3 regions of the Modestobacter italicus genome follow, and region 2 is predicted to be linked to each of the others. Evidence: riboswitches for the same ligand, from Rfam matches in the RefSeq annotation. Region 2 holds a riboswitch; each other region holds the start of a gene.
The links. Region 2 has a riboswitch for cyclic di-AMP ahead of MODMU_RS19250 (C40 family peptidase). Riboswitches for the same ligand answer to the same signal wherever they lie in the genome.
Positions count from the first base shown of each region.

Region 1: another riboswitch for cyclic di-AMP. It lies ahead of MODMU_RS10185 (aggregation-promoting factor C-terminal-like domain-containing protein); the one in region 2 lies ahead of MODMU_RS19250 (C40 family peptidase).
Region 3: another riboswitch for cyclic di-AMP. It lies ahead of MODMU_RS09310 (M23 family metallopeptidase); the one in region 2 lies ahead of MODMU_RS19250 (C40 family peptidase).

Region 1 is NC_017955.1:2,063,278-2,072,873, forward strand. It holds gene MODMU_RS10155 (pyruvate dehydrogenase) at 1-175, opposite strand, end outside; gene MODMU_RS28430 (hypothetical protein) at 240-389, opposite strand; gene MODMU_RS10160 (Dyp-type peroxidase) at 393-1,304, opposite strand; gene MODMU_RS10165 (cupin domain-containing protein) at 1,334-1,723, opposite strand; gene MODMU_RS10170 (DUF5709 domain-containing protein) at 1,886-2,299, shown strand; gene MODMU_RS10175 (universal stress protein) at 2,424-2,963, shown strand; gene MODMU_RS10180 (class I SAM-dependent methyltransferase) at 2,965-3,603, shown strand; cyclic di-AMP (ydaO/yuaA leader) riboswitch at 3,813-3,963, shown strand; gene MODMU_RS10185 (aggregation-promoting factor C-terminal-like domain-containing protein) at 4,153-4,890, shown strand; gene MODMU_RS10190 (YceI family protein) at 5,070-5,669, shown strand; gene MODMU_RS10195 (serine hydrolase domain-containing protein) at 5,738-6,877, shown strand; gene MODMU_RS10200 (maleylpyruvate isomerase N-terminal domain-containing protein) at 6,896-7,795, opposite strand; gene MODMU_RS10205 (alpha/beta fold hydrolase) at 7,792-8,640, opposite strand; gene MODMU_RS10210 (FMN reductase) at 8,663-9,289, opposite strand; gene MODMU_RS10215 (LLM class flavin-dependent oxidoreductase) at 9,286-9,596, opposite strand, start outside.
Region 2 is NC_017955.1:4,036,534-4,046,129, forward strand. It holds gene MODMU_RS19220 (ATP-binding protein) at 34-1,119, shown strand; gene MODMU_RS19225 (alpha/beta hydrolase fold domain-containing protein) at 1,116-1,994, opposite strand; gene MODMU_RS19230 (GNAT family N-acetyltransferase) at 2,017-2,583, opposite strand; gene MODMU_RS19235 (HNH endonuclease signature motif containing protein) at 2,699-3,904, opposite strand; gene MODMU_RS19240 (nuclear transport factor 2 family protein) at 4,276-4,614, opposite strand; gene MODMU_RS19245 (MerR family transcriptional regulator) at 4,693-5,487, shown strand; cyclic di-AMP (ydaO/yuaA leader) riboswitch at 5,821-5,960, shown strand; gene MODMU_RS19250 (C40 family peptidase) at 5,985-6,482, shown strand; gene MODMU_RS19255 (MBL fold metallo-hydrolase) at 6,536-7,318, opposite strand; gene MODMU_RS19260 (alpha/beta hydrolase) at 7,315-8,130, opposite strand; gene MODMU_RS19265 (helix-turn-helix domain-containing protein) at 8,284-9,228, shown strand; gene MODMU_RS19270 (epoxide hydrolase family protein) at 9,319-9,596, shown strand, end outside.
Region 3 is NC_017955.1:1,900,487-1,910,082, reverse strand. It holds gene MODMU_RS09330 (cation diffusion facilitator family transporter) at 1-468, shown strand, start outside; gene MODMU_RS09325 (plastocyanin/azurin family copper-binding protein) at 484-936, opposite strand; gene MODMU_RS09320 (M56 family metallopeptidase) at 1,000-1,941, opposite strand; gene MODMU_RS09315 (BlaI/MecI/CopY family transcriptional regulator) at 1,938-2,324, opposite strand; gene MODMU_RS09310 (M23 family metallopeptidase) at 2,478-3,614, opposite strand; cyclic di-AMP (ydaO/yuaA leader) riboswitch at 3,714-3,854, opposite strand; gene ccsB (c-type cytochrome biogenesis protein CcsB) at 3,948-4,916, opposite strand; gene lnt (apolipoprotein N-acyltransferase) at 4,906-6,576, opposite strand; gene MODMU_RS09295 (cytochrome c oxidase assembly protein) at 6,582-7,502, opposite strand; gene MODMU_RS09290 (M23 family metallopeptidase) at 7,696-8,403, opposite strand; gene MODMU_RS29430 (hypothetical protein) at 8,516-8,800, opposite strand; gene MODMU_RS09280 (TlpA family protein disulfide reductase) at 9,079-9,596, opposite strand, start outside.

The DNA.
Region 1 (9,596 bases), 2.0 Mb from region 2:
CGGCGGCGAAGGCGCCGCCCTCCTCGTTGCTGACGTGCACCCACTCGATGCCGGCGGTGTGCCGGACGGCGTCCACGACCGGGTTGAGGCTGTCGCCCACCACCCCGTAGATCCGTTCGACGCCGGCGTCCCGCAGCATCTCGACCAGCTGGGCGGCAACGGTGGGGTGGGCCATGGGAGCTCCTCCGGAGGTGGTTGGCTGCTGCACCCCTACCCGCCGGGGCGCCGTCGAACATGGGTCAGTCCGTGTCCCGGGCCTCACCGCAGGAGGCGCACCGCCCGGACGGCAGCCGTTCGGACAGCCGCCCGCAGGCGGGGCAGACCTGGTCCAGCCAGCAGGCCGGGTCGCCGCCCTCCGGCTCGGCCGGCTCGCGCTCGGCCGGGTCCACGGCTCAACCCTCCTCGGGCGGGGCGAACCGGGTGAGCGCGTCGATCGACGGGCAGGTGTAGTAAGCGCCGGTCAGCGGGGTGAGGTAGTGGGTCAGCCCGTCGCGGACCCCGTCGGCCACCCCGGCCATCCGGCGCAGCATCTCGTGCAGCCGCCAGCGGTCCCGGGCGAAGCCGACGAACGCCGTCCCGTGGTCGGTCACGCCGCCGTAGGCGACGTTGCGCCGGAAGATCTGCCTCTCCTCGCCGTCGACCTCGACGGTGGTGCGGGCGACGTGCGCGCTGGGCAGCATGACGTCCTCGGGCAGCTCGACGCTGTCGGGCTTGGTGCGGCCCATGTTCATCTCCTGGCCGACCATCCCGAGCGACTCCCAGGTCGCGCTGTCGTGCCGCCAGAGCTGGTAGAGCACGACGCTCGCTCCCGCGCCCGGCTCCCCGGCCGGGACGGCGGCCACGTCGGCGGCGGTGAGCAGCGAGGGGTTCTCGGTGCCGTCGATGAACCCGGTGAGGTCGCGGTGGTGCCGGTACAGCCACCCGGTGACCTCGGCGCCCACGGTGGCCACGCCCTTCAGCGCGGCCAGCACCGCGCGGGAGTTGTCGAACACCGCCGTCCGGTCGCCGCCGGCGACCCACACCCAGGCGTCGTGCTGGGTGGCCGGCATCCGGAACCGCCCCGGGCCGATCAGGTCCTCGGTGAACCCGGCGGCGTCGGCGGGGGCGTCGTCCGGGGCGACGGAGGCCCAGAGCTCGGGCCGGAAGCCGACGACGACGTTCACCCCGCCCGTCGTCGACAGCGGACCGGTGAGCCCGGCCACCCCGCGGACCAGGTCCTCCGCGGTGCGACCGGGCTCCAGGTCGAGCTCGAGGTAGCAGTGCTCAGGGGTGCCGAGGGCGAGGATGCCGGGCTGCGTCGTCACGCCCGACACCCTCTCAGGCGGTCGGCGCGTCAGTCCGTCGGCGGCTCGTCCTTGCCGGCCTCCTCGAGGGCGTCGGCCTCCTCCTTCGTCTTGTGCACCGCCTTGTCGGCGTGCTCGGGCGGGCCGTAGACGGTGTAGAGCACCAGCGGGTTCACGCCGGTGTTGAGGAAGTTGTGCTTCTTGCCCGCCGGGACGACGACCAGGTCGCCCTGCGCGACGTTCTTCTCCTGCCCGCCGACCTTGGCCTTCCCGGTGCCGCTGACGAAGGTCAGGATCTGGTCGACGTCGTGCACCTCCTCGCCGATCTCGCCGTCCACCGGGATCGTCATGATCACCAGCTGGGTGTGCTCACCGGTCCAGAGCACCCGACGGAAGTCGGCGCTCTCCTCGGCGACGGTGGCGATGGTGAAGTGCTCCATGTCGGCCGTTCCTCTCGCTCGCTCGTTCTGCTGCCGGCGCGTGCCGGCTCATGATCAGTCAAGAGCAGAGCGGCCCGCGGCGCGATCCGAGGACCCTGGTGGCGGCGCGGGCCGGGGGCGCAGACTCCTCCCGCACACCGCCCCGGACGACGGAGGAACCCCATGCGCAGCGAGCACGACGGCACCGACCCGCAGACCCTCGAGACGGTGTCGGACACCCTCTCCGGCGACGTGGACGACGACACCGCCGGGTACTCGCCGGCCGACCGGCCCTGGGTGTCCAACGACTGGGGCACCACCGACCGGGAGGAGGAGGCGGGGGAGGGGCTCGACGGCCGGCTCGCCCGCGAGCTGCCCGAGGGTGCGGCCGACGACGGCGACGGCCTCGGTGACGCCTCCGACACCGACGGGGAGCTGCTCGACGGCGAGGTCGGCGACGAGCGCGCCGGCCGGCTGTCCGACGACGAGGGCGACGGGTTCTCCGACACCGACGACGAGCTGTACGCCGAGGACGAGGGCATCGACGGCGCCGGCGCCTCGGCCGAGGAGGCCGCCGTCCACGTCGTCCGGGAGTGACCCGGCCGGAACGCGGCGACGCGCCCGACCGTTCCTCGGGGCGGTGGGGGAGGCTGTGGCCGGACCGGGCCCCCCGGCCGGCAGAGGGGCCGCGCGCGAGCGCGGCGGAGGCAGGAGGACGGCGATGACGGAGCAGTCCCGGGACGCGGTGGTCGCCGCGGAGCTCGACGAGGCAGCGGTCGAGCCGGTCGACGACGCGGAGATCTCGACGCGCGCGGTGGTCGAGGGCGGTGTGGTGGTCGGGCACGACGGCTCCGGCTGCGCGCAGGAGGCGCTGGAGTGGGCCGCCGCGCTGGCCGAGCGGGCGGACTGGCCGCTGCACGTGGTGCGGGCGTGGCGGATCGCCACCGCCCCGCAGCCGTCGACCTGGGAGCCGGGCTACGTGCCGCCTGTCACCGACTACGAGAAGGCCGTGCTGGCCGACCTGGAGGCCGACGTCGCCGCGGTGCTCGGCGTCGAGCGGGCCGCCCGGGCCACCTGCCACGTGGTGCACACCCAGCCGGTGCGCGCGCTGATCGAGGCGGCGGCCGGCGCCGACGTGCTGGTCGTCGGGGCCCGCGGGCGGGGCGGCTTCGCCGGCCTGCTGCTCGGCTCGGTCAGCGACCAGGTCACCCACCACGCGCCGTGCCCGGTCACGGTGGTCCGCAGCGACCGCAAGGACTGAGGTGCAGCCCGTCCCCCCGGCCTTCCTGCGCGCGCACACCCGGGTCGCCCGGCCGACCCTCGTCCCCGAGGTGCAGCTGCACGTCGCCGACGACGTCGTCGGGCTGTGGGAGGCGATGGAGACCGAGGGCGGCGGCGCCGGGCTGGACCCGCCGTTCTGGGCCGCGGCCTGGCCCGGCGGGCAGGCGCTGGCCCGCTACGTGCTCGACCACCCCGGGACCGTCGCCGGCCGCCGGGTGCTCGACCTGGGGGCGGGCAGCGGGCTGGTCGCGGTGGCGGCGCTGCTGGCCGGTGCCCGCGCGGTGGTGGCCAGCGACGTGGACCCGTACTCGCACACCGCCGTCGCGCTGAACGCCGAGCTCAACGGGGTGTCGGGCATCGAGGTGGTCGGGGACGTGCTGGCCGACGAGCTCCCCGACGTCGAGGTCGTGCTGGCCGGTGACGTCTGCTACGACCGCGAGATGACCGGCCGGGTGCTGCCGTTCCTCGGCGCGGCCTGGCTGGGTGGGGCGAGCGTGTTCCTCGGCGACCCGGGGCGCGCCTACGTGCCCAGTGAGGGCCTGGTCGAGCAGGCGGTCTACGACGTCGTCGACGCCGACGGCGGGCCGGCCCGGCGGACGACGGTGTGGCGGCTGCCCTGAGTGCCGCCCGTGGCGCGCCTGTGGGCACGTTCACATTCCCACGCGTCCCCCCTGTCCCACCTGCCCGTTGAGCACGCTCACACACCACTGGTAGTGGCCGGACGGGACAGATCACTACGAAATGTGGGCCCCAGCATTGTCACGAGCGGGTAACGGCATCTACGTTGGCTGGGTCCGGTCGGACGTCAGGTCCCCAGCCGGGGAGCCCGAGCCGGATGCCGCCGAGTCGCTCACCGCAGCGAGCCGGGGACCCACCGCAGCACTGGGGTGAATCCTGACCTGGGCACGTGCCCGGGTCGGGTAGGGCTTCTTCCCGCCCGAACCCGTCAGCTAACTCGGTAGGCGGCCACGGAAGACCACCGGAGTCCCCTTCTTGCTGTCCCGTCGCCCCACCCCGCACACGTCTGCCCCCACCGAGGTGCTCACCGAGGTCGGCACCGACCAGCCGGCCACCGCGGAGCTCGCCGCCACGGGCGCGAGCCGCCGCCGGCCCCCGCCGGGCTGCGCCGCCCCGCGTTCCTCCTCGCCGTCGCCGTCGCCGGCGGCGTCATGGTCAACGTCTTCGCCGCCGGTCAGCCCGACGCCGCCGCCGTGGCCGGCGCCGACGAGCCGATCAGCGTCGCCGCCCAGCTGCAGGAGAGCGCGCAGGACTCCGCCGCCGGCGCCACGTCCACCACCGAGGACGTCAGCGAGCGCCTGGGTGAGCTGGCCGCCAGCCGCAGCGAGCGGGAGGCCCAGCAGAGCGCCGCCGCGCAGTCCCAGGCCGCCGCCGACCAGGCCGCGATCGAGGCCAAGGCCGCCGCCGAGGCGAAGGCCGCCGCCGAGGCCCAGGCCGCCGCGGAGGCGAAGGCCGCCGCCGAGGCCCAGGCCGCTGCCGAGGCCAAGGCCGCCGCCGACGCCGAGGCCGCCGCGCAGGCGAAGGCCGCTGCCGCCGCCGCCAAGCCCGCTCCCGCCACCACCCGGGCGCCGGCCGCCGCCAGCTCGGGGTCGGCCTCGCGCGGTTCCTTCCAGGACTACGCGCTGGCCCAGCTCGGCGGGGACGCCAGCGAGTTCTCCTGCCTGGAGAGCCTGTGGGGCAAGGAGAGCGGCTGGAACCCCAACGCGCAGAACCCCTCCAGCACCGCCTACGGCATCCCGCAGTTCCTCGACTCGACCTGGAAGAGCACCGGGATCGCGAAGACCTCGGACGGCTACCGGCAGATCGACGCCGGGCTGATCTACATCGACTCGCGGTACGGCTCGCCGTGCGGCGCGTGGTCGCACTCGAAGTCCACCGGCTGGTACTGAGCCGCAGCTCCACCGCACCTCCACCGCACCTCCATCGGGGGCCCGGGTCCTGGCGGACCCGGGCCCCCGGTGCGTCCGGGTGGCGCCGACACGCGGGTCGGCGGGCACCTCCCGCTGACGTGCGGGACCGCATCGGGCAGGATTGCCTGGTGGACAACCCAGACGAGGAGCGCTGACCCGTGGGCAGACACCGCGCACCCGAGGGCGCCACGACGGACTTCGACGCCGCCACCAGCGCCCTGGCCGACGTGACCGGCGACTACGCCGTCGACGTGGCGCACACCCGCATCGGCATCCGCGCCCGGCACGCGATGGTGACCACCGTCCGCGGGGCGTTCACCCAGTTCAGCGGGACCGCCCACCTGGACACCGCGAAGCCCTCGGCCAGCAGCGTGGTGCTGCGGATCGACACCGCCAGCATCGACACCGGCACGCCCGACCGCGACGGCCACCTGCGCTCGCCGGACTTCCTCGACGTCGAGCGGTACCCGCAGATGCTGTTCACCTCCACCGGCGTGGAGCAGGTCGACGACGACGTGTACCGGGTGACCGGCGACCTCACCATCAAGGACATGACCCGGCCGGTCTCGGTCGACTTCACCCTCACCGGCTCCGCGCTGGACCCGTTCGGCAACACCCGGGTCGGCTTCGAGGGGGCGCTGGCGATCAAGCGCAGCGACTGGGACCTCACCTGGAACACCGTGCTGGACACCGGCGGCGTGCTGGTCAGCGACCGCATCCAGGTGGAGTTCGACGTCTCGGCCATCAAGGTGTCCTGACCGGGGCCGATGAGTTCCCCGCGCCGCCGGGGTCTGCACTGCGGACCCCGTCGCCGCTGGAGGCTGGCATGCCGCACCTGTCCCGGTTCGTCACCGTCTGGTCGATGCTGCAGGCGCGGGTGCAGGACGGCCGGCTGCCCGGCTTCGCCGCCGCGGTGCGGTTCCGCGGCGCGGTCGAGGTGCACACCGGCGGCTGCCTCACCCTCGGCGGCACCGACCCGGTGCGACCGGACTCGCTGTTCCGGCTGGCGTCGGTGTCCAAGCCCGTCGCCGGCGCGCTGACCCTGGCCCTCGTCGAGGACGGGGTGCTGGGCCTCGACGACCCGGTGGCCCGGTGGCTGCCCGAGCTGGCCGAGCCGCGGGTGCTGCGCAGCCCGGGCGCGGCGCTGGACGACACCGTGCCCGCCGAGCGCCCGATCACCGTGCGGCACCTGCTCAGCAGCACCCCCGGCTTCGGCGGGGTCTGGGACTCCTCGCCGATCGCCGTGGCCGTCGACGAGGCGGGCATCGGCCCCGGCCCCCTCCCGCCGCAGCTGGACCACGACGAGTACGCCCGCCGGCTCGGCGCGCTGCCGCTGGTCGCCCAGCCCGGCACCCGCTGGCTGTACCACCTGAGCACCGACGCGCTCTCCGTGCTGCTCGCCCGGGCGTCCGGCCGGCCGCTGCACGCGCTGCTGGAGTCCCGGGTCACCGGCCCGCTCGGCCTCGGCTCGACCGGCTTCTGGGCCTGCGACCCCGGGCGGCTGGGAGCGGCCTACCTCCCGGCCGACGGCGGCCTGGAGCTGCTCGACCCCGCCGACGGGGTGGCCGCCCGGCCGCCGCTGTTCGAGGGGCTGGCCAGCGGGCTGGTGTCCACCGCGCCGGACGTGCTCGCCTTCCTCTGCGCACTGGCCGACGGCGGCGGACCGGTGCTCGGCGCCGCCTCCGTGGCGGCGATGACCACCGACACGCTGACCGCCGCGCAACGCCGCGAGGCCGCCGACTTCCTCGGCCCGGGGCGGTCCTGGGGCATGCAGGTCGGCGTCCAGGTCGAGCCGGGCGACCCGTGGGACCAGCCCGGCCGCTGGGGCTGGGACGGCGGGACCGGCACCACCGCCTACGTCGACCCCGGGCGGGACCTGGTGGCCGTGCTGCTGACCCAGCGCGGCGCCTACCCGGGGGACACCTTCCTCCCGGACTTCTGGCGCGCGCTGTACCGCTGTCTCTGATGCCCCGAGCCCGGTGGCTCAGCCGCGGCGCAGCCGGCCCAGCAGCCCGCCGGTGGTGCCCAGCGTCCGGGCGGCCAGCTGCAGGATGGGGCCGCCGGGGATGCCCGGCGCCGACTGGACGATCGGCGCGAGCTGCATCAGCCCGGTCAGCTCGTGCACCCGCAGCCGGCGGCGGGCCAGTGCCGCGACCGGGTTGACCCGGCCGGAGGCGGCGTCCAGCAGCAGGTCGGCCGGCGCCTCCACCGCCGTGCCGGGCACCTCCCCGGCGGCCAGCCGGCGCACGGTCCAGCCCGACGGGTCGGCGGCGAAGGCCCAGCCGCCGTCCGGCGTGGCGAGCGCGGCGCCGGCGGTGAGGCCCTGGGCGGCGGCCAGCGCACCGGTGACGTCGGCGAGGGCCGCGATGCCCGACTGCAGCACCGGCGCCGGCGGGGCCGGTGCGCCGGCGGAGACCAGGTCCAGCCCGTGCACGGCGAGCTCGTAGGCCTGCCCGAGCAGCACGCTGAGCATCGGCAGCCGGCCCACGGTGGACACCGTCAGTGCAGTGTCGAGCTCCACCGGCTCGTCGGCCAGGTAGCGCTCGGTCGCCTCCCGTGCGGCCCGCAGCGCGGCGAGCACGGCCGGCCGGTCGGCGTCCCGGTGGGCGGCGGTGACCCGGGCGTTGGACGCGTCGGGGTCGCCGGGCTCCCCGGTGCCCCCCGCCCGGGCACCGGCGACCAGGCCGGCCAGCGCCGCGCGGTCGGGCCAGGCGCCCAGGTGCACGCAGACCTCCTGCGCGCGCCACCCGGGCAGCCGGGTCGCCCGCTGCAGGTCGACCGCGGCCGCCTGGTCCAGGAAGGCGTCCCAGGCGCCGAGCACCATCGCGCCGACCTCCGCGCGCCCGGCGTCGGCCATGCCGTGCGGCCCGTGCGGCCCGGTCACCGGCGTGGTGCCCGGAGCGCGAGCAGCGTGCGCAGGGCGGCGACCAGCGCCAGCGGCTGGTCGAGCATCGGGTGGTGCCCGGCGTCGGGCAGCTCGACGACGGGCATCCCGCCGCGGACCAGCCCGGCCATCTCCTCGGCCATCGCCGCGGACACCAGCCCGTGCTCGCAGCGCAGCAGGGTCAGCGGCGCGCCCGCGCCGGGCAGCAGGTCGCGCAGCCGCAGCCGGGCGCCGAAGAAGTCCGGGTCGAACGCCCAGGACCAGCCGCCCTCGACCGCGCGCAGCGACCCGCGGGCGACGTGGTCGCGGACGAAGGGCAGGACGACGTCCTGCGGGGGGAGGGTGCGGAACCGGGCGACCGCCTCCTCGGCGGTGGGGTACACCCGGTGCGGGCGGCGGCGCTCGCGGAGCCGCTCCTCGTCCGGGGGCTGGTCGTTGAGCGGCGAGTCGACGACCACCACCGAGGAGACGTCGCCGGCGTGCTCGGCGGCGACGGTGACGGCGACCCAGCCGCCCATGCTGTGCCCGACCACGACCGGCCGGTCCAGCTCGGCCGCGGCGGCGACGGCGACCACCTCGCGGGCCCACAGGTGCGGGTCGTAGCTGTCCCGCCGGTCGCTGCTGCCGTGGCCGGTGAGGTCCAGCGCCACCACCCGGTGCCCGGTGAGCAGCGGTGCGACGTGGTCCCACCACCCGGAGTGCGCGGCGCCGCCGTGCACCAGCACGACGCCCGGGGCGCCGACCGGCCCCCAGACCCGGTGGGCGACCCGGGCGCCGGCGACGACGACGTCCCGGTGCTCCGGTTCCTGGGCGAGGGCCTGGGTGAACCACGGCGGTGCGGGCATGCCCGGATCCTGCCCGATGGGGTCAGTGCCCCCTCAGCAGCTCCTCGAAGGAGGTGGTGGGGTCGGCGAACGGGTCGGCCGGCCGGGGAGCGGCCGGCCGGCCGGCGCGACCGGCGAGGACGTCGGCCAGCTCGCCGGCGGCCCGCTCGACGCGGTCGGCCAGTGCGGTGTCGCCGCCGCCGGCCCAGTCCTCGCTGGCCGCGAAGACGCCGGTGGGCACCGGCACCGCTCGCAGGTAGGCGAACAGCGGCCGCATCGCGTACTCCACCGCCAGCGAGTGCCGCGCCGTCCCGGCGGTGGCGCCGAGCAGCACGGGGGTGCCGATCAGCGCGTCCTTGTCCAGCACGTCGAAGAACGTCTTGAACAGCCCGCTGTAGGAGGCGGAGAACACCGGCGTCACGGCGATCACCGCGTCCGCGCCGACGACCGTGTCGATCGCGGCCTGCAGCTCGGTGCCGGCGAAGCCGGTCGTCAGGTCGTCGACCAGGCCCCGCGCGTGGTCCCGCAGCTCGACGACCTCGACGGTGGCGTCGTCCCCGCGGGCGCGCAGCGCCGCCACCGCGGCGGTGGCCAGCCGGTCGGCCAGCAGCCGGGTCGAGCTGGGGTTGCTCAACCCGGCGCTGACCACGGCCATCGTCCGGGTGGTCACAGCGCCGCCGCCTCGACGGTCTGGCCGGTGACGTCGTCGACGGCGTGCACGGTGGTGTCGTGCGCGCCCCCGGCGGCGGCGACCAGCGAGGCGTGGGTCGGGGCGTCCGGCACGTGGGCCGGCTTGAGCGCGGCGAACTCGCGGCGCAGCACGGGCACGACCTCCTCACCGAGGATGTCCAGCTGCTCCAGCACCGTCTTCAGCGGCAGGCCGGCGTGGTCCATCAGGAACAGCTGGCGCTGGTAGTCACCGACGTAGTCGCGGAAGCCCAGCGTCCGCTCGATGACCTGCTGCGGGCTGCCGACGG
Region 2 (9,596 bases):
TGCCCGCTCACCCACTCGACCCGGAGGGACCCCGTGACCCCGCCTGCCGCAGGCAGCACCCCGCAGCTCGGCCTGGACTACCTGGAGGACGTCAGCGCGAAGCTGATGCTGCAGGCCCAGTGGTCCGGTGCCATGCCCTACCTGCGCGCCGGTTCCGTCCCCGGCACGGTCGAGGACCTGGCGGCGCTGCTGCCCGAGGGCGCACGGCTGCGGTTCGACCAGCGCTGGCCGCGGCACCGCACCGTCACCGCCGAGCTGCCCGGGCTGGTCGTCGAGCTGGAGGCGCGGCACAACGTCACGCGGCTCGTCGTGATCGGCGCGGTGCTGACCGCGGTCGAGTCCTGCCTGGCCTCGATGACCAGCGCCGCCGAGTCGGCGGCCGCGGTGGCCGAGGGCGTCGTCCGGATGCGCTTCTGGTCCAGCCGGGACGACGACGCGTCGATGTCCAGCCGCGCGGTGGCGGCGCCGGCCTGGGCCGAGGTCCAGGCCAACTACGCCGGGCGCACCGCCGCGGCGCTGGCCCCGCTGGTCGCGGCGACCGACATGTCCGGCCGCGCCGGGCGGCTGGTCCTCTGGCACGGCGAGCCCGGCACCGGCAAGACGACCGCGGTGCGCGCGCTGAGCCGGGAGTGGTCGGCCTGGTGCGAGCCGCACTACGTCACTGACCCCGAGCGGCTCTTCGCCGATCCGCAGTACCTGCTGGAGGTGGCCGGGGTCGACGCCGAGGAGGACGACGGCGCGGCGGAGAAGCGGCCCTGGCGGCTGGTCATCGCCGAGGACTGCGACGAGTACCTGCGCACCGACGCGAAGCTGCGCGCCGGTGCCTCGCTGGGCCGGTTGCTCAACCTGTGCGACGGGATCCTGGGCCACGGGCTGCAGGTGCTCGTGCTGCTCACCACCAACGAGGACGTCGGGAGCCTGCACCCGGCGATCACCCGCCCGGGCCGCTGCCTGAGCCGGGTGGAGTTCGGCCGGCTGTCAAGGGCGGAGGCGCAGACCTGGCTAGGTCCCGGCGTCGCCGCCCCGCCGGAGCCGGCCACCCTGGCCGAGCTGTACGCGTTCCGGGAGCAGCGCGAGGACCCGACCGACCACCTCCCGGAGCTCGGCGGCTACCTCTAGGCCGACGCGACCAGCTGCACGATGCGGCGCGCCGCGGCCCGCCCCTCGGGTGCGGGCACCAGCGGGTAGACGTGCACCGCGCCCGGGCAGACGACGACGTCGGTGTCGACGCCGGCCGCGCGGGCCTTCTCGCCGAGCTCGAGGACGTCGGGCAGGCAGATCTCGTGGGTGCCGACGAACACGTGCAGTGGCGGCAGCCCGGCCAGCGGGCCGTTCAGCGGGCTGAGCCGCGGCTGGGTGGGATCGTCACCGCCGGCCCACGCCTCCCCCGCCAGGCGGAGGCCCACGCTGGCCAGCCAGGGGTCGCGCTCCTCGACGGCGGGGACGTCCGGGTTGCTGATGGTGAGGTCCAGCCACGGGGAGAGCAGCACCAGCCGGCGCGGCTGTTCCGCACCAGCCAGCGTCTGCGCGAGGCCGAGCGCGAGGCCACCACCCGCGGAGTCGCCGGCGAGGGTGACCGCCGACGCGTCGAACTCCTGCAGCAGCTCACGGTGGACGGCGGTGACGAAGGGATACGCCTCGCGGTACGTGTGCTGCGGCGCGACGCCGTAGTGCGGGACCTCCACCCGGACGCCGGCGTCGGCCATCTTCGAGACGAGCGCCCAGTGCTGGGGCGCGATCTCGCTGATGTAGGCACCGCCGTGCAGGTAGACGACGGCGCGCTCCGGGGTCCGGCCGCGCGGCGTGACCGTGGTGCACGGGAAGCCGTCGACCAGGCGGGTGCGGACGTCGTGCCGCCGCTGCAGCCGGGCCGGTGGTCGGGTGCTGCCCTTGGGGGCGGCGATCCGCTGCCGCGCCCGCTCGACGGTGGCCATCCGCGGCTTGAAGGCCAGTCGGAAGAACGGCTCGAGGAGCGTCATCTGCAGGCTCACCACGACACTCTCCCCGGCGGTGGGGCTACAGCGCGAGGCGGACCACCGGCCGGGCCTTGCTGGTGCGGGAGCCGACCTCGGTGAAACCGAGCCGGAGGAAGACCGACAGCGGCCCGTGGAAGAGCTCGGCGGCCGACGCCGTGCGCACCGTGGTGTCCAGCGGGTACGCCTCGACCGTGCGGGCCCCGTGCCGGCGGGCGAGGTCGACGGCGCCCTCGAGCAGCACCTCGGCGAACCCCTGCCGGCGGCTGCCGACCCGGACGACGAAGCAGGTGACCGCCCAGAGCCCGTCCTCGTCCGTGGTGACCGCAGCGGCCGGGTAGCTGACCAGCCGTGGGTAGTCGGCGCGCGGGGCGACCGCGCACCAGCCGGAGGGCGTCCCGGCGTCGTCGTAGGCCAGCACACCGGGCGGGAGGGGCCCGGCGACCTGCGACTGGAGGTCGGCGCGCCGCTGCTCGCTGCTCCGTGCCGCGTAGCCAGGACGCTGCTGCCGGAACCACTGGCACCAACAGTGCGCCGGGTCGCCCCGGTTGCCGAAGACGGCGAGCAGGTCGTCCCAGCGCTGCGGGGTCGCGTCCTCGACGGTGGGCACCGCGCGATCCTGATCGCTGCACGCAGTCGGCGGCAAGGCCTGGTCGCTCGACGACGTGGCTGCTCGCCCCCTGGCGCACTCGGGCCCGGGGGTCAGCCTGCTGCCGGCCTGACGGTCACACGAGGAGCGGTGGTCCGATGAGGATCTCGGTGCCGTCGGGTCGCCAGGTGTGCCATCGCCCGCCGGGATCTCGCTCGACCCGGAACCCGTGGTGGACCTTGGTGTGGTGCCGCTCGCACAGCAGCCCGGAGTTCTCCAGGCTGGTCTCCCCACCGTTGATCCAGTGGATCAGATGATGGACATCGCACCAGTGCGTGGGTGCATCGCACCCGGCGAACACGCAGTGCCCGTCCCGCTGCTCCACGGCCTTGCGGAGCCCGGGGGTGACCACCCGGTGGTCCCGGCCCAGGTCCAGCGGGACGCCGTCGGGGCCCATCACGATGCGAGAGATGCTGGCATCGCAGGCCAGCCAGCGGGCCCGCGCGGCCGAGATCTGCGACCCGAAGCCGGTGCGAGCCGCGCCGGGCCCGGTGGCGGGGTCGACGAAGTCGTCCATGTCGAGGCCGAGTACGACGTGCGGCTTCACCGTGCGCAGCGTGGGCAGGTTCCCGGCGGCCAACTGGTTGTCCACCAGCTGCACCAGCGCGTCGGCCTGCTGCTGAGCCCGGGTCCGCTCATCACCCTTCGGGCGGGAGGCCTGCACGATCGACTCGATCGCGGCCAGCACCTTCTCGATCCCGACCGCGTCCAGGTCGAAGCGGCCGGTGCCGCTGCCATCGGCGTGCCGGGTGACGGTGAACCGCCGTCCTTCGGTGGGGTCGGGCTCCTCCCCGTCGGGGTCGAGGGCCTCCCGGTAGTGGTGCACCACCTGCGGCAACCGCGCATGCGACTCGCCGCGCGCAACCGTCACGATCGCCTGGTCGATCACGCCCAGGTCCACGCCCTGCTCATCGGCGGCGGCCCGCGCCTCGTCGTCCGCGATCGGCGCGATCACCGCCACCTGCCCGGCAGTCAGCGTGCCGTCGGCGAAGGCCGCGGCGGTCGCTGGCAGATGCTCCAGCGCCCGGCCCGAACGCACCATGCGGCCGGCCTCAGCCGGGGTGAGGTGGCCGTGCCCGCGCAGCCAGGACTGCGCGGTCTTCTTGCCGTCGTGCTCGGCCGCGCCGGTGGCGTCAACATGCCGCATGGTGCGGGTCAGCTCCGCGGTAGCGGAATTGATCACCCGCAGCAGCAGCGTCGCCCGGTCCAGCACCGCACCCGGCGCGAAGACGAAGAGGTCCTCAGCGGCCAGCGCGTCCAGCGCGGACTGCAACTCGCCCACTGGACACCTCCCGCCACGTCTTCGAACACCTGTACGAAGTCTAGCGGAGGAGATGCCCCCTGGCGACCTGAATCCCCAGGTCAGACGCCTGTCCACACCTTCGGAGAGGCTCTTGACAGCTTGCCGGAGGTGAGGTCGAAACGCCGCACGTGTGCCTCCGACGCGCACCAAGGGCGCGCCTTCGGCGGTCACCAGAAGCGCGCCCCTGCCGGCCACCAGAGCCCGCCTTGGCGGCCATCGGGAGCGCACCTCGGTCGGTGACCGAAAGCGCGCTCTCGGCGGTCACCAAGAGCACGCTTCGGGCGGTCGCCCGGCAGGAGGGGTCACCGACGCCAGGAGTGAGCGCTCGTGGCGTCGGTGACCCCGAGCGCTCAGGGGGCGATGGTCAGCCCGGCGATGCGGTCATCGCGCAGGGTGAAGTGGTAGCGCAGGTCGACCACGCCACCCGGGAAGTCCCCGACCAAGTGCTGGACGGCGAGCCAGTGGTCGGGGTCGATGCGCTCGGCCCCGGTCAGCTCAGCCGTGTACGTGTACTCCGACGCCGCGCGGTGCAGCCAGCCGAGCACGGCGTCGGTGCCGCGGTGGGTCGCGCCCTCGTCGACGACCACGGCGTCGTCGGTGAAGGTGTGCAGGGCGGCGTCGGGGTCCTCGGCGGTCAGGTAGCCGCGGATCACGGCGGGGAGCTCGGTGGGGGTGGTCGATGTGGTCATGCACCGACCGTGCTGCCTCCCGCAGCAGGCGGGTCAAGCGCTGGACCCTCCCGCGGGGAGAGGGTGCAGAGTCGCCGCGTGCTGACCATCGGCGAGTTCGCCCAGCTCACCCACCTCAGCGTGCGCACCCTGCGGCGCTACCACGACGCCGGCCTGCTGGAGCCGGCCCGCGTCGACCAGGCCAGCGGCTACCGCTACTACAGCGCCGAGCAGATCCCGGCGGCCCAGGTGATCCACCGACTGCGCGAGCTCGACGTCCCGCTCCCCGACGTCCAGCGGATCCTGCAGACCCCCGACCCGGGCACGCGGGCCGGGCTCGTCGCCGACCACCTGCAGCGGCTCGAGGACCAGCTCGAGCGCACCCGGGCGGCGGTGACCTCGCTGCAGCGACTGCTCCGCCCGGAGCCGGCCACCCTGGACGTCGAGCTGCGGGCGGTCCCGGCCACGACCGTCGCCGCGGTCGAGGCGACGGTCGAGCTGGACGACGTCCTGGCCTGGTACTCCGGCGCGATGGCCGAGCTGGACGCGCTCGTCGGGACCCCCGGCCCGCCCGGCGGGCTGTACGACAACGAGCTGTTCACCACCGGCCGGGGGCGCGTGCTGGTGCACCGCCCGGTCACCGCTCCCCCGCGCACCGGGCGCGTGCACCCGGTGACGCTCCCCGCGGTCGAGCTGGCGGTGACCACGCACGTCGGCGACCACGACACCATCGACGTCACCTACGGCGAGCTCGGCAGCTGGGTGGTCGAGCACACCCTCGCGGTGGCCGGCCCGGTGCGCGAGACCTATCTGGTCGGCCCGCGCGACGACCCCGACCCGACGGCCTGGCGGACCGAGATCGGCTGGCCGGTCTTCCGCCTGGCACCCGGATGAGCGGCGATCACGGCGTGTCGCGGGCCCCGATCTGCGACGTCTCCGTGGCCACTTGGTCACCGCACGTTCAGGCGCGCGCAGCCGACCAAGATGGCTTGACCAACTACGACCGCGGAACTGTTGAGACGTCAAAGAGCGGCCCCGCGGTCCCGGTGCTGGTCACGCTCGGCGAGTCGGCGCGCGTCGCCTTGTCAACATCTTGTCTTGGTCACTGGTCGATCACGCAGCGTCCACGAGCGTCCCTCCCGTCCCGCCCTTACGTTCGTCGCGCCCGCCGGGTCCAGTCGTCACCTTCCGGGTGACACCCGCCGGGCACCGCCGAGCCGGGCGACCTCAGCAGCGTCGCTGAGCGAACCGGGCCGAGGACCCAGTGCAGTCCTGGGGTGAAGCGCGACCGGGCATCCAGCCGGTGCGCCGGGCGAGTTCCCCGCCCGAACCCGTCAGCTAACTCGGTAGGCGGTCGTGGAGAACCAGGAGAAACGTCGTCCGTGACGACCATGCGCACTGCCCCCGCACGCCGTACCGCCCGTGGCGCCCTCGTCGCCCTGCTCACCGGTGCCGGCCTCGTCCTCACCCCGCTGGCCGCCCAGGCGGCAGCGCCCGACACCGCAGCCGTGGCCGCCGCCCCGGCTGCCGCCTCGACCGCCAAGGCCCAGATCGCCGTCGACACGGCGCTCGCCCAGCTGGGTGACCCCTATGTCTGGGCCGCAGCGGGCCCGAACTCCTTCGACTGCTCCGGCCTGACCCAGTACGCCTACAAGGCCGCCGGGATCTCGCTGCCGCACTCCTCGAAGACCCAGTCGACCATGGGCACGTACGTCGCCAAGTCCGACCTGAAGCCCGGTGACCTGGTCTTCTTCTACAGCCCGGTCAGCCACGTGGGCATCTACATCGGCAACGGCCAGATGGTCAACGCGCCGACCGCCGGGTCGGTCGTCAAGATCACGAACATCAACTCGATGCCGAGCTACAACACCGCCCGCCGCCTGGCCTGACGTCCTGCCGCCGGGCCCCGACGTCCTCCCCGGACGCCGGAGCCCGGCACAGGTCAGACCGGTGCCAGCTCGACGGCCTCACCCCGCGGCAGCCACCGGACCGTGCGCTGCACCTCGGGCGCGCGGGCCAGCTCCCGCTCCACCTGGGCACGGCCCTCGGCGAAGTGGCTCCACCCCTCGTAGTGCACCGGGACGACGGTGCGGGGGGCGAGGAGCTCGCACAGCTCCACCAAGTGCCGGCCGGTCATGGAGTACCGCAGCGGGCCGGTGACCGGGAACCGGACGCCGCCCAGGTGCAGCACCGCGGTGTCGACCCGCAGCCGCTCGGCCACCTCGCGCAGCCCGCCGAACAGCACCGTGTCACCGGAGATCCACAGCACGCCGTCCCGCTGCCCCTCCCAGCGCAGCGCGAAGCCCACGACGTCCCCGGCGATCGGGCGGCTCAGCGGCGGACCGTGCCGGGCCGGGGTCGCCGTCACCTCCAGGCTCGGGCGCCCGGGGGCCTCGAGCACCGTCGTCTGCCAGGGCCGGAGCCCGCGGGCGGTGCCGCCGAGCCGGGCCGCCCCGGACGCCGTCGTCACCACCACCGGGGCCGACGGCAGCAGCGCACGACCGGCGTCGTCCAGGTTGTCGGCGTGGTGGTCGTGGGTGAGCAGCACGGCGTCCAGCGGCGGCAGGTCGGCGGGTTCGAGCGCCGGCCCGGTCACCTTGCGCGAGCTGGTCCCCCAGCCGAAGGCGTACCGCCGGCCCGGCCGGTCGAACGTGGGGTCGGTGAGCAGGCGCCAGCCGGCGACCTCGACGAGCAGCGTCGGTCCGCCGACGTGGGTCAGCCTCACGGCACCCGGGACGCCGCGCCGGTCGCGTGCGCCAGCGCCCAGTCCAGGACGTCGTCGGCGATCTGCTCCCAGCCCGGCGCGGCCGGCAGCAGGTGCGGGTAGCCGGCGTACTCGCGCACCTCGGTGACCGTGTCGTCCGAGTAGTGCTTCGCGTTCGACCGCTGCACCGCCGGCGGCATGATGTGGTCCTCGCTGCCGGAGACGAACAGCAGCGGCGGACGGGCGGCGTTGCGGTAGTCGACGTGCGCGTCCTGCGGCCCGGGCATCAGGTTGGCCAGCACCGAGTTCCACAGGATGCCGCCGGACGCGGGGATGGCGTACCGCTCGTACAACGCCCGCGACTCCTCCTCGCTGAAGGTGTTCGTGAACGCGTAGTGCCACTGCTCCCAGCTGAACCCGACCGCCCGGTGCCGGTTCGCCGGGTTCTTCAGCACCTCCCACGTCGAGCGGACCTGGGACAGCGGCGTCACCTTCACGCCCTCGGTCGGCGCGGAGTTGAGGACGACGCCGACGGCCCCGTACCCGCGGTCCAGCAGCAGCTGGGTGATCGTCCCGCCGGCGGAGTGGCCGATCAGGACCGGCGGGGTCTCCAGCGCGCCGACCACCTGCGCCATGGAGTCGACGATCTGCGGCAGCGTCACCTCCGCGATCGGCGTCGGGTCGGCGTTGAGCGCCTCGACCTCGACCTCGAAGCCGGGGTAGGTCGGGGTGAGCACGCGGAAGCCGCGGGCCTCGTAGTGCGCCTTCCAGTTCTCCCAGCTGCGCGGGGTCACCCAGAAGCCGTGGACGAGCACGATGGTGTCGGGGGCCATGTCGATCTCCTTGCGTGGGGGGCTTTCCGCCGACCCTGGCAGCGGCCCCCGGCGTCGGATCGGCTGTGCCTGCACGGCTGTGGTGCCTGGGTGCCTTCCCCGCCCGCCCGCGCCCTGCCAGGCTCGGCCCACCACCTGCCGGCAAGGGGCACCATGCTGATCCTCGACACCGCCGCCGTCCCCCTGGCCGACCGCGTCGAGGCCTTCGACGCGGCGATGCACCAGGCCTCGGTGCCCTGCCGCGTGGAGCAGCGGACCGCGCCGGACGAGCTGCACGCGGAGATGCACCTGTGGTCGCTCGGGCCGGGGGCGGTGTTCACGACGCGGGCGTCACCGTTCCGGCTGGTGCGCACACCCCGGCACGTCCGGCTCGGCGGGCACTGGGCGCTCGCCGTGTCGTTCCAGGCGCAGGGCCGCGGCGAGTACGCCCAGCTCGGGCACGAGCAGCTGGTGCACGGCAGCCAGCTGATGGTGGTGGACATGAGCGCGCCGTACTCCTTCGGCTGCGCGGTCGGCGGGGAGGCGCGGTCGTTCCAGCTGCCGTACGAGTCGCTGGAGCTGGCACCGGACGTCGTCCGGCGCGCGACGCCGCGGCTGCGGGCCAGCCCGCTGCACGGCCTGGTCCTCGCGCACCTGCAGCGGCTGTGCGCCACGGTCGACGACATCGCGGCGCAGCCCGGTGCCGCGGCCGTCGGTGCGGCGACCGTCGAGCTGGTGCGTGCGCTGGTGGTCTCGGCCGCGGGTGACGTGCCCGGCCGCGCGCAGGTGCGCGAGCAGACGCTGCTGACCCGGGTGCGGGTCTACGCGGACCAGCGGTTGACCGACCCGGGCCTGACGCCGGAGTCGATCGCCGCGGCGCACGCCGTGTCCGTGCGGCAGCTGTACAAGGTGTTCGCCGCGGCCGGGATCAGCCTGGAGCAGTGGCTCATCGAGCGGCGGCTGGCGGCGGCACACGCCCACCTGGCCTCACCGGCCGGACGGCGGCGGACGATCGCGGCCGTCGCGCACGCGCACGGCTTCACCGACGCCAGCCACTTCAGCCGCCGGTTCGCGGCCGCCTACGGCATGACCCCACGCGACTACCAGCGCACCCACTGAGCTCCCTCCACCAAAGGCGCGCTTTCGGTGACCTCTCCTTCCGCCGAAGGCGTGCTTTTGGCGGAGGACGCGGGCTGGCAGGGTGGCGGGGTGACTGCCGACGGACCTGACCTGGACGACGCCGCTCCGCCGCTGGTCGAGGAGGCGGTGCTCGCGGACCTGCGCCGGCGGCTGCACGCCTACCGCCCCGTCGAGGGCACCGGCACGCCCGGCTGGGACCGCGGCACCGAGCACGGCTACCTCGCCGAGCTGCTGCGGAGCTGGGCCGACGACTACGACTGGCGGGTGCACGAGCAGCGGATCCGGTCGCTGCCGTGGGCGCGGACGAGCCGGCTGCGGGCGGTGCACCAGCGCGCCGCCGACCCGGG
Region 3 (9,596 bases), 2.1 Mb from region 2:
GCGGCGTTCCTGGAGGTGGTCAACGACGCCCTGGGCTCGGTCGCGGTGCTGCTGGCTGCGCTGATCATCGCCCTCACCGGGTGGCTGCAGGCGGACGCGGTGGTGTCCCTGCTGATTGCGCTCCTGATCGTGCCCCGCACGCTGAAACTGCTCCGCGAGACGGTGTCGGTGCTGTTGGAGAGCACTCCCCCGGGGCTGGACCTGGACGAGGTGCGGGAGCACCTGCTCGGCCAGCCCCACGTGCTGGACGTCCACGACCTGCACGCCTCCCAGATCACCAGCGAGCTGCCGGTGCTCACCGCACACGTCGTGGTCGACGAGGCATGCTTCCAGGACGGGCACGCTCCCCGCGTCCTCGACCAGCTGCAGTCCTGCCTGGCCGACCACTTCCCGGTCAGTGTGGAGCACTCCACGATCCAGCTCGAGCCCCGGACGCACGCCGGGCACGAGCACCCCGCCCACCAGTGAGCAGCAGGCGACCGATCACCCGGCGGTGACGGTCATCGTCCCGATCTGGCCCAGCGCGACGTGGAAGGAGCACTCGTACTGGTAGTCGCCGGGTCGCTCGGCGGTGAAGTCGAAGGTCTCGCTGTCGCCGGGTGCCAGGATCGGGATCTGCTCGGCGATGTCCACCGGCCCCTTGCCAGGAGTGAACCGGATGTTGTGCGTCAGCTGCTCCGCGTTGCTGGTGAGCGTCAACCGCACCTGACCCGGCGCGACGGTGAAGCTGTCCGGGACGAAGACGTAATCGTCGCCGACGAGGACCGTCAGCTGCTGGACGCCGTCCGGGCCCATGGTCACCGTCCCCGGGGCGGCCTCGTCGTCGGCTGCCTCGCCTCCGCCGTCGGGATCGTCGCCGCAGGCAGCAAGAGCGACCGCGGCCAACCCGGCCAGCCCGCCGGCCAGCACCGTCCGCCGGGTGATCTGCGCGTGCACCGGGGCAGCGTACCCACCGCTACTGACGGACTTCGTATCGACCTGGGCGCCGCTGGCTGACCGTCAGATGTTGCAGAGGTCGCTGAGTGCCGCCGCCAGCATGGGCAGACCGGCGATCAGCCCGGGGGTGAGCAGGACTCCCCACAGACCCCCGGCGAGCATCCGGTGCCGCCACGGGTCCATCGGCGCCGCCGGCTGGAGCAGGCGCCCGACACGGAGGACAGCCCCCTCCTGCGCCATGGCCATGGCCGTTGCCGGTGCGCGCATCTCGACCAGGCTGACGATTGCCGAGGCGACGCTGACCCGGTCGACGCGGGCGGCTGCCGCGTCGTCGGCGAGCAGTTCGATCAGCTGGCGGGTCTGCATCGACGCGGCTCGGAACAGCCGCAGGCGCGGGAACGCCCGCACCAGCGCCTGCGACAACGTCACGGCCAGGCTGTGGCGCGCCCTCAGGTGCGCCGCCTCGTGTGCGAGCACTCCCTGCAACTCGTCATCGGACAAGGCAGCCAGGGCGCCCGTCGTCACCACGATGCACGACGTGCGCCCGGGAACGCAGAAGGCCGCCGGGGCCGAGGCGTCCATGACCAGTACGCCCAGCTGGGGATGCGGCTCGGTCACCATGTCGATCGACCGGCGCAGCTCCCGGCGGCGCCGCCACCCTGAGACGAGCTCCCGGGCGACGCAGCACAGCACCCACAGCGGTACGAGGCCGGCGAGCACGGTCCCGACCAGGGCACCGGGGAGGAACTCGGCCGAGCCGTAGGCGGTGGCGATGCTCGCTGCGCAGGCATGGAAGACCGCGCCGAGGTCGCCGGCGAGTGTGGTGACCGGGATCAACAGGGTCACACCGGCCAGCACGAACGCCGCGACGGCGCTGACGGTCAGCGCCTGCCAGGCGAGGATGGCCAACCGAGGTGCCTGCGTCGTCCATCCTGCCCTCGCCAGTCGCGGCCCTGCGACGAGGATCGCGACGCCGGTGACGGTGAGCGCGAGCCCGGCGGTCACGCCCGGCCGCCCGGCGCCGACCGTCGCTCGTTGCGAGCGGCGTCCACGGCAGTGCGGAGTTGCGCGACGGCGTCGGGCTGCAGGTCTGCGACGAAGTGCATGAGCACCTCCTGCTGGTCCCCGGACTCGGCGAGGACGTCCTGCAGCAGGGCTGCGGCGTGCTCGGCGCGGGTGCGGACCGGGCGGTACAGCCAGGCCCGACCGGACATCTCGCGGGTCAGCTGCCCCTTCCTGTGCAGGTTGTCCATCACCGTCATGACGGTCGTGTAGGCGAGGTTCCGCGAGGAGTTCAGCGCCCCGAGCACGTCCCGCACCGTCGCCGGCTCACCGCGACGCCACAGCTCCGCCATGATCGCCGCCTCCAGCTCACCGAACGGGCGCACGCTCCCACCTCTCCTGGCCGTCTCTCCGAGACGCCCCTACCGACGGCGAGGTGCTCGCCGTCCAGCTCCACCCGGTCCCGTCCGACAGCCTAGGAGCACGGGCCATCACCGGCCGCGGACGCCGGACGAGCGGGCGGGCCGTGTCCGACCGGCTCATCCGGAGCAGGCTCCACCCAGGGAGATGCCGCGGGCCGCCAGCCACGGTGCCGGGTCGGTGCGGTTCACGTACAACCCGCCGGTGTGCACCTCGACGTGGACGTGCGGGCCGGTGGACTGGCCGCGGTTCCCGACCTCGGCGATCTGCTCACCGGCGGCGACGCGCTGACCGGCGGAGACGAACGCCTGGTTGATGTGGCCGTAGAGGCTGATGGTCCCGTCCGCGTGCTGGATGTAGACCGCCAGCCCGAAGCCGTTCGCCGGGCCGGCCTGCAGGACCACACCGGCGTCGGGTGCGTAGATGGGTGTGCCGATGGGAGCTGCGATGTCGACGCCGTTGTGGTTGGTCCCCCAACGGCTGCCGAAGCACGAGGTGACGCGTCCGGCTGCCAGCGACTCGGTGCCGGCTGCCGAGGCAGCGGCCACGGCCTGCTGCCGCTTCTGGACCATGGCGTCGGCGTCGGCGTTGCCGCGGACGGTCAGGAGCTGCACCTGCGCGGCTCGGAGCTGCGCCTCCAACGCGACCTTCTCGGTCTCAGTGGAGTCGTACGCGACCTGCGCCTGGGCGAGTTGCGCCTGCGCGTCGACCGCGGCCCGGTCGGCCGCCTGGGCGGCGACGTCGCGGGCGGCGAGCGCGTCGCGGGCGGCCTGGTCCGCGCGCTGCACCTGCGCCTCGGCGTTCCGCAGGGCCTCGAGTCGCTGGGCCTGGTCGTCTCCGACGAGGTGGAGCATGGCCGCGCGCTCGAGGAGGTCCTCGGGACTGCGAGCTCCCAGGAGGGTCACCGCGCCACCCAGAGCGTCGGCACCCATGTAGCTCTCCCGTCCCAGCTCGGCGACGTCGTCCCGGGTCGCGACGGTGGCCGCCTGGGCGGTGGCCAGCTCAGCTGCGGTGCCGGCGGCTGCGGTCTGCGCCGCCGTCAGCTCCTCCGCAGCCACGCGCGACGCCTCGCCGGCCGCCTCGGCCGTGACGGTCAGGCGCTGCAGCTCCAGTTCGGCAGCGGCGAGCAGCCCCTCGACGCGAGCGACTTCTGCGCCCGCCGCATCGACGGTCGACTGGGCGGCAGCCGGCCCGGCGCCGTTGTCACCGGGGGCCGCGGAGGCGGGGGCCGACGCGAGTGTCAGGTGCAGGGTCAAGGCCGCGCCGACAGCGACGGGAGCCCAGCGGGCGAGGGTTCGGCGAGGCCTGGGTGGGGAGGTGGTCCGGTGGTGCAGGGTCGCCAAGGCGACGGTTCTCCGTTCTTCCTGACTGCCTACCGGGTTAGCTGACGGGTTCGGACGGGAAGCTGCCCTACCTGCGTGTGCAGGATTCACCCCGAGGGACGTGGGTCCCCGGTCCGCCTCGGCGATGCCTCAGCGGTTCGGCGTGCCCACCGGGGGTCCTCTGCGCGAGGAGCGGGGCCCTGGTGAACCGGGTAGAGACGCTACTACGAAGCCGCATAGTTTGTCACGGTCCGGTAACGAAGCCCGTCAGGAGACGCCGCCGTAGGAGTGCAGCCCGGTGGACACCAGGTTCACGAACAGCAGGTTGAACACGAGGGTGGCCAGGGCGACCAGGTTGGTCCACGCGGCCGGACGACCACGCCATCCGGAGGTGTTCCGGGCGTGCAGGTACGCGGCGTACAACGCCCAGGAGATGAACGCCCAGGTCTCCTTGGGGTCCCAGCCCCAGAAGCGCCCCCAGGCGCTCTCGGCCCAGATGGCGCCGGCGATCACGGCGAAGGTCCAGATCGGGAAGCCGAACACCGCCGTCCGGTGGGCCACCCGGTCCAGGGCCGCTGCGCTGGGGAGCCTGTCGGCCAAGCCGGTCGGATCGGCGCCGGAGATGGCTGAGCGCTCCCGGTGGGCGGCGACCAGGTAGAGGGCGCTGGCGACCCCGCTCACGATGAAGACGCCGAAGGAGACGATCGCGGCGGACACGTGCACCGCCAGCCAGTTCGAGCGCAGCGCGGCGACGAGCGGCCCCGACTCGGCGTACAGGTAGAGGCCGATCAGGACCAGCGCGATGACCGTCGGCCCGAGGACGAAGACGCCGATCCGCCGCAGACCCGGCACCCGGATCACCAGGACCAGGTAGACGAGCACCCCGACCAGCACCGCTGCGGTGGCGAACTCGTACATGTTGCCCCACGGGACCCGCCCCGCAGCCGCGCTGCGCGCGAGGAGGACCCCTGTCTGAGCCAGCGCCCCGACGCCGGTCAGGAGGACTCCCAGCTGGCCCCACCGGGCGCTCGGGGTCTTCTCGGTGGGCGTGTCGTCCGGCGGGAGGCTCGTCGCACCCGGGGCGCCGGCATGGACTGCGGCCCTCTGCGGTGGGTTGCGGGTGGCTGACCGACCGAACGCCAGTTCGGCGCAGAACCCGATGGCCGCGGCGCCGTACACGGCGATCGCCACGCCGAACAACGTGTCGGACAGCTCGGCGAACGTCTCAGGAGTCATGCGGACCTTCCTCGTCGGTGACGTGCTCGGGATGGGTGGGAGCCCGCCGGGGTCGACGGTGGTGGAGGAGCGCGGCGAGGAGCGCAGCACCGGCCAGCCCGGAGAGGCCCCACTCGGGCAGGGCACCCAACCGGGTCGCCACCGTGGTCTGGGTGCGCTGGGCCACCGCCCCGACGAAGACGTGGGGCTCGAACAACTCGGACCGGTCGATGACCGTCCCGTCCGGCGCGACGACTGCGGAGATGCCGCTGGTCGCCGCCACGATGACCGTGCGCCCGTGCTCGATGGCCCGCAGCCGGCTCATGGCCAGCTGCTGCTCGCTCTCCGCGGTGTACCCGAAGGTGGCGTTGTTGGTCTGGACGACGAGGACGGAGGCTCCGCCGTCCACGACCTCGGACACCAGTGCGTCGTAGGCGACCTCGAAGCAGATGACGTCCCCGAGGCGCACTCCCCCGGCATCGAGGACGCCGGACTCCGTGCCGGGCAGGAAGTCGCGGCGCAGCAGGTCGACCTGGTCGCTGAACAGCCGGAAGAAGGAACGGGCGGGCATGTACTCGCCGAAGGGCACCGGGTGCCGCTTGGCGTAGCGCTCACCCGGGCCGGTGACCGGGTCCCAGACGATGCCCGCGTTGGTCAGGTAGCGCCCCGGCCCGTCCAGGACCGCACCGATGAGGATCGGTGCGCCGATCGCCCGGGCGGCACGGTCGATGGCCGCTGACGCGTCCGGGTTCTGGTACGGGTCGATGTCCGACGAGTTCTCCGGCCAGATGACGACATCCGGTTGGGGGCTCTCACCGCGACTGACCCGGTCCGCCAGCAGCAGGGTCTGCCGCACGTGGTTGTCCAGGACGGCCCTCCGCTGGGCGTTGAAGTCCAGCCCGGAACGGGGGACGTCGCCCTGGACCACAGCGATGGTGCTCAGCTCCCCACCAGCGGACAGCTGGTCCCCGGGCAACGGCAGCCATGCCAGCCCGCCGAACGCAGGGACAGCGACCACGCCAGCGAGCGCGAGGAGACCTCGCCGCCTCACCTGGCGTCGTGCGACCCGCCGGCTGTGGTGGACCGCCCCCATGACCGGCACCGCGAGCAGCGTCCCGGTGAACGCCACGGCGAAGGTGACCAGCGGGACCCCGCCGTACGCGGCGAAGGAGGCATACGGGCCGTCGGCCTGGCTGAACCCCAGGCGCCCCCACGGGAAGCCTCCGAACGGCACGCGCGAGCGCAGGGCCTCCTGCGCCACCCACAGCGCGGCTGACCACGCCGGGGCAGCGGGGAGCCGGCTCAGCACCGCGGTTCCCGCTCCCATGGCCGCGTAGAAGGCCGCCTGCGCCAACGACAGTGCGAGCCAGGGCAGGTCGCCGACGAACACCCCGGTCCAGGTGAGCAGCGGCAGGAAGAACGCCGAGCCCATCACCATGCCGAGGGCGGCGCCGGCGCGCGCTGAGCGGCCCTGGCACGCGAGCAGCAACACCAGCGGCCCGACAGCAGCCAGCGGCCAGAACCCGAAGGGCGGGAAGGCCAGCCAGAGGGCCAGTCCTCCGGCGACGGCGAGTGGGACGGCGGCCGCCGGCCGGCTCAGCAGTCGACGGGCTGCGCCGCCGGGGCGCGTGCGGGCGGGCGCGACGACCGCGCGACCGACCGTGGGCAGGGAGGACGTCATCGGCGTCAGCGCACGGTCCGGCGCTGACCCTCGGCCAACCTCGCGAGCTCGGCGTTGTACGCCGCGAGATCGACCTCGGCCCGCCGGTCCCCCGCTCGCGCGCGACGCTCGTCCGAGCGCACCCACTGCTGGAAGACGATCGCCACGGCGATGATCGTGGGCAGCTCACCGAAGCCCCAGACGATGTTGCCCGCGGCCAGTTGATCGGTCATGACGTCGACACCCCAGTCGGCGGGGGCGTGGCGGAATGCCTGGACCAACGGGGTGCTGGCCATCATCACCGCGACGGCGAAGAAGGCGTGCAGAGGACCTGGCACGACCAGCTCGAGCAGGCGCATCGGTGCGGAGACCCGGTGCGGCCAGGGGTCCAGGCCGAAGGCCCCGCCGAACGCGAGCAGGCCCGTGAACAGGAAGAACGTCAGCATCAGCAGGCTGCCCGCCCAGTGGCGCATGAGCAGGTCGAACGCGGGGGTGAAGTAGAACCCGTAGAGGCTGCCGACGAAGAGGGTGGTCGAGACGACCGGGTGGGCCAGCACCGCGGCGGTCCGGCTGCGCATGACCAGGACCAGCAGCCTCCGCCAGACGGCTCCCCGTCCTCGGCGTGGGAGCGTCCGGATCGCCAGGCTGACCGGCGCACCGAGCATGATCAGCATCGACGACAGGACGGCGAGGACCATCTTCTGCAGCATGTGGATGGAGAAGAGCATCATCCCGTAGCCCATGACCTGGGTGGCCGTGACCAGCAGGACGCTCACGATGCCGAGGGTGAAGGCGACCGTCCGGTGGCGTGGCCATCGCACACCCCGGCGACCGAGCGCCCGGACTCCGCGCAGATAGGCGACCAGGGCGACCAGGGCCAGCGCAGGGAAGAATGAGGTGACGTCGACCTGCGGCGTGAACAGCGTCAGCAGGGTCGGTGGGTCCACGGGCATCCGCATGCCGCCCATGTCCGGGTCCACCAGGCGCCCCCCACTCCGTCCGGAGGGCTCGGCCGCCTCTCCACCCGCCTTGTCCTAAAACGCATAGTAGGCGACGTGCCGGGTGATCGGGTTCGACGGTGCGGACCGAGCCCTCGAGGGTCCGGGCCGGACCATGTCCCGCCGAGGCCACGGCGCCGGGTCAGACGTCCACGCCGCGTTCGGCGAGCCAGTTCCGCGGGTCCACCCGCCGGCCGTCGAGCCCGCCCTCGAACACCTCGAAGTGCAGATGGGGACCCGTCGACTGCCCGCGACTGCCCACCAGTGCGATGGTGTCACCGGCAGCCACGTAATCACCCTCCTCGACGAGGATCTTCTCCATGTGCCCGTAGACGGTCACGTCCCCGTTGTCGTGGAGGATGTAGACCGCGAGCCCGAAGCCACTGGCCGAGCCGGCCCGGAGCACCACCCCATCGGCTGCGGCGTACTCGGGTGTCAGCATCGGAGCAGCGATGTCCAGGCCGTAGTGGGTCGTCCCCCAGCGGGCGCCGTAGGAGCTCGTCAGGCGACCGTTCAGCGGCAGGACCGCCTTCGGGCGAGCCGCCTCCTCCCGGGCTGCGCGACTGGCGGCCAGCTGGCCCAGCCGCGCAGCGACCTCGACGTCGTTGATCTGCGGCCGGGCATCGGGTTCAGCCAGGACGTCGACGACAGGGCCGTCGTACGGGGCGACTGCGGGCTGTTCGTGAGCGTGGGCCACCGCCGAGGTCAACCCGTAGCCACCCTCCCAGAGGCCTGCGACGAGGCCGCCCATCGTCAGGGCGACCAGCAGCAGCGCCCCTCGACGGTGCGCCGGAGGACCGAGACGTGGACGTCGCACCCGCGCTGCGCCGCCGCGCGCCTGCCGCTCCATCCACCCTCCCCGACTCGTCACTGTCAGCGGTGTCGAGGTTACGAGAAGTCAGCCTGTCGCCTAAGGAGGTTAGTAGCCGGCGTGTCCGCCGTTGCCCGGAGGAGAAGCCCGGTCAGCCCGGTGGGTCCTCGGCGTCGCCGGTCACCTGCTCGGCCTGGTGGACGTGATCGGCGACCTTGGCGAGTTCCGACTCGACCGTCTCCTGGGCCACCGTGCGAATGCCCTTGCGCTGGCGTCGGCGCTGGAACAGGCCACCGGTCAGCGGCTCGTGCGTGAGCGTGACGGCGACGTCCGTGCTCCCGTCCGGTGCATCCGCCAACTCGACGGTCGTCACCCACACCTCAGGAGTCAGTTCCAGACGCGTGGCCACCCGGTGCTCGGGCTCCCACTCGACCACGCGCCCGCGGGGAGCCCCGCCAGGTGGTCGCTGACCGTCGAGGCGTCCAGGGACGCAGACGAACTCGGTGCCGCGCTTCGTCGAGGCGCCGTCCACCACGTACGACACATCGCAGACGGCGCAGTACGGCCGCAGGACCGCGAGCGCCCGCCAGACGCGTGCACGCGAGAAGGGCACCCGACGCTCCCCCCGGGCGACCGTCAGCCAGCCCGGGGTCCCGTCGGTCTGCGCCCGTGGACCCGCCGGGCCGCGGCCGGGCCTGCGACTGTCCGGCACGGTCATCCGGGCACCCTCTCGGCCAGCAGCTGATCCAGCCCCGTGCGCAGGTCTTCCTCGGACACGGTGGCGATGTAGACCGCCGCGACCCGGTTCGATCGGTCGAGCAGGATCGTGGTCGGGACGACGTTGGCCGGGAAGCCGCGGAAGGCCAGAGCAACCTCCCCCCGTGGGTCGAACATCGACGGGTAGTCGACGCCGACGGAGTCCATGAAGGCCTGTGCGAGTTGCCGCTGGTCCTTGACGTCGACGCCCAGGAACTGGACGCCCTCGTCCCCGACGTCGGCGTAGACGGTCTGGAACTCGGGCATCTCCAGCCGGCAGGGCGCGCACCACGACCCCCAGAAGTTGAGGACGACGATGTCACCTGCCAGCGCGGTCGACTCGAACGTCGACTCGTCGAGGAGTTCGCCGGAGAAGGCGGGGGCCGTCTGGCGTTCGCCCTCCGGGATGACCTGACCGAGCGGCGTGCTGCCGGCGAAGTCGAACTCGCCGTCAGCCACCGCGGTCCCCGGGTCGT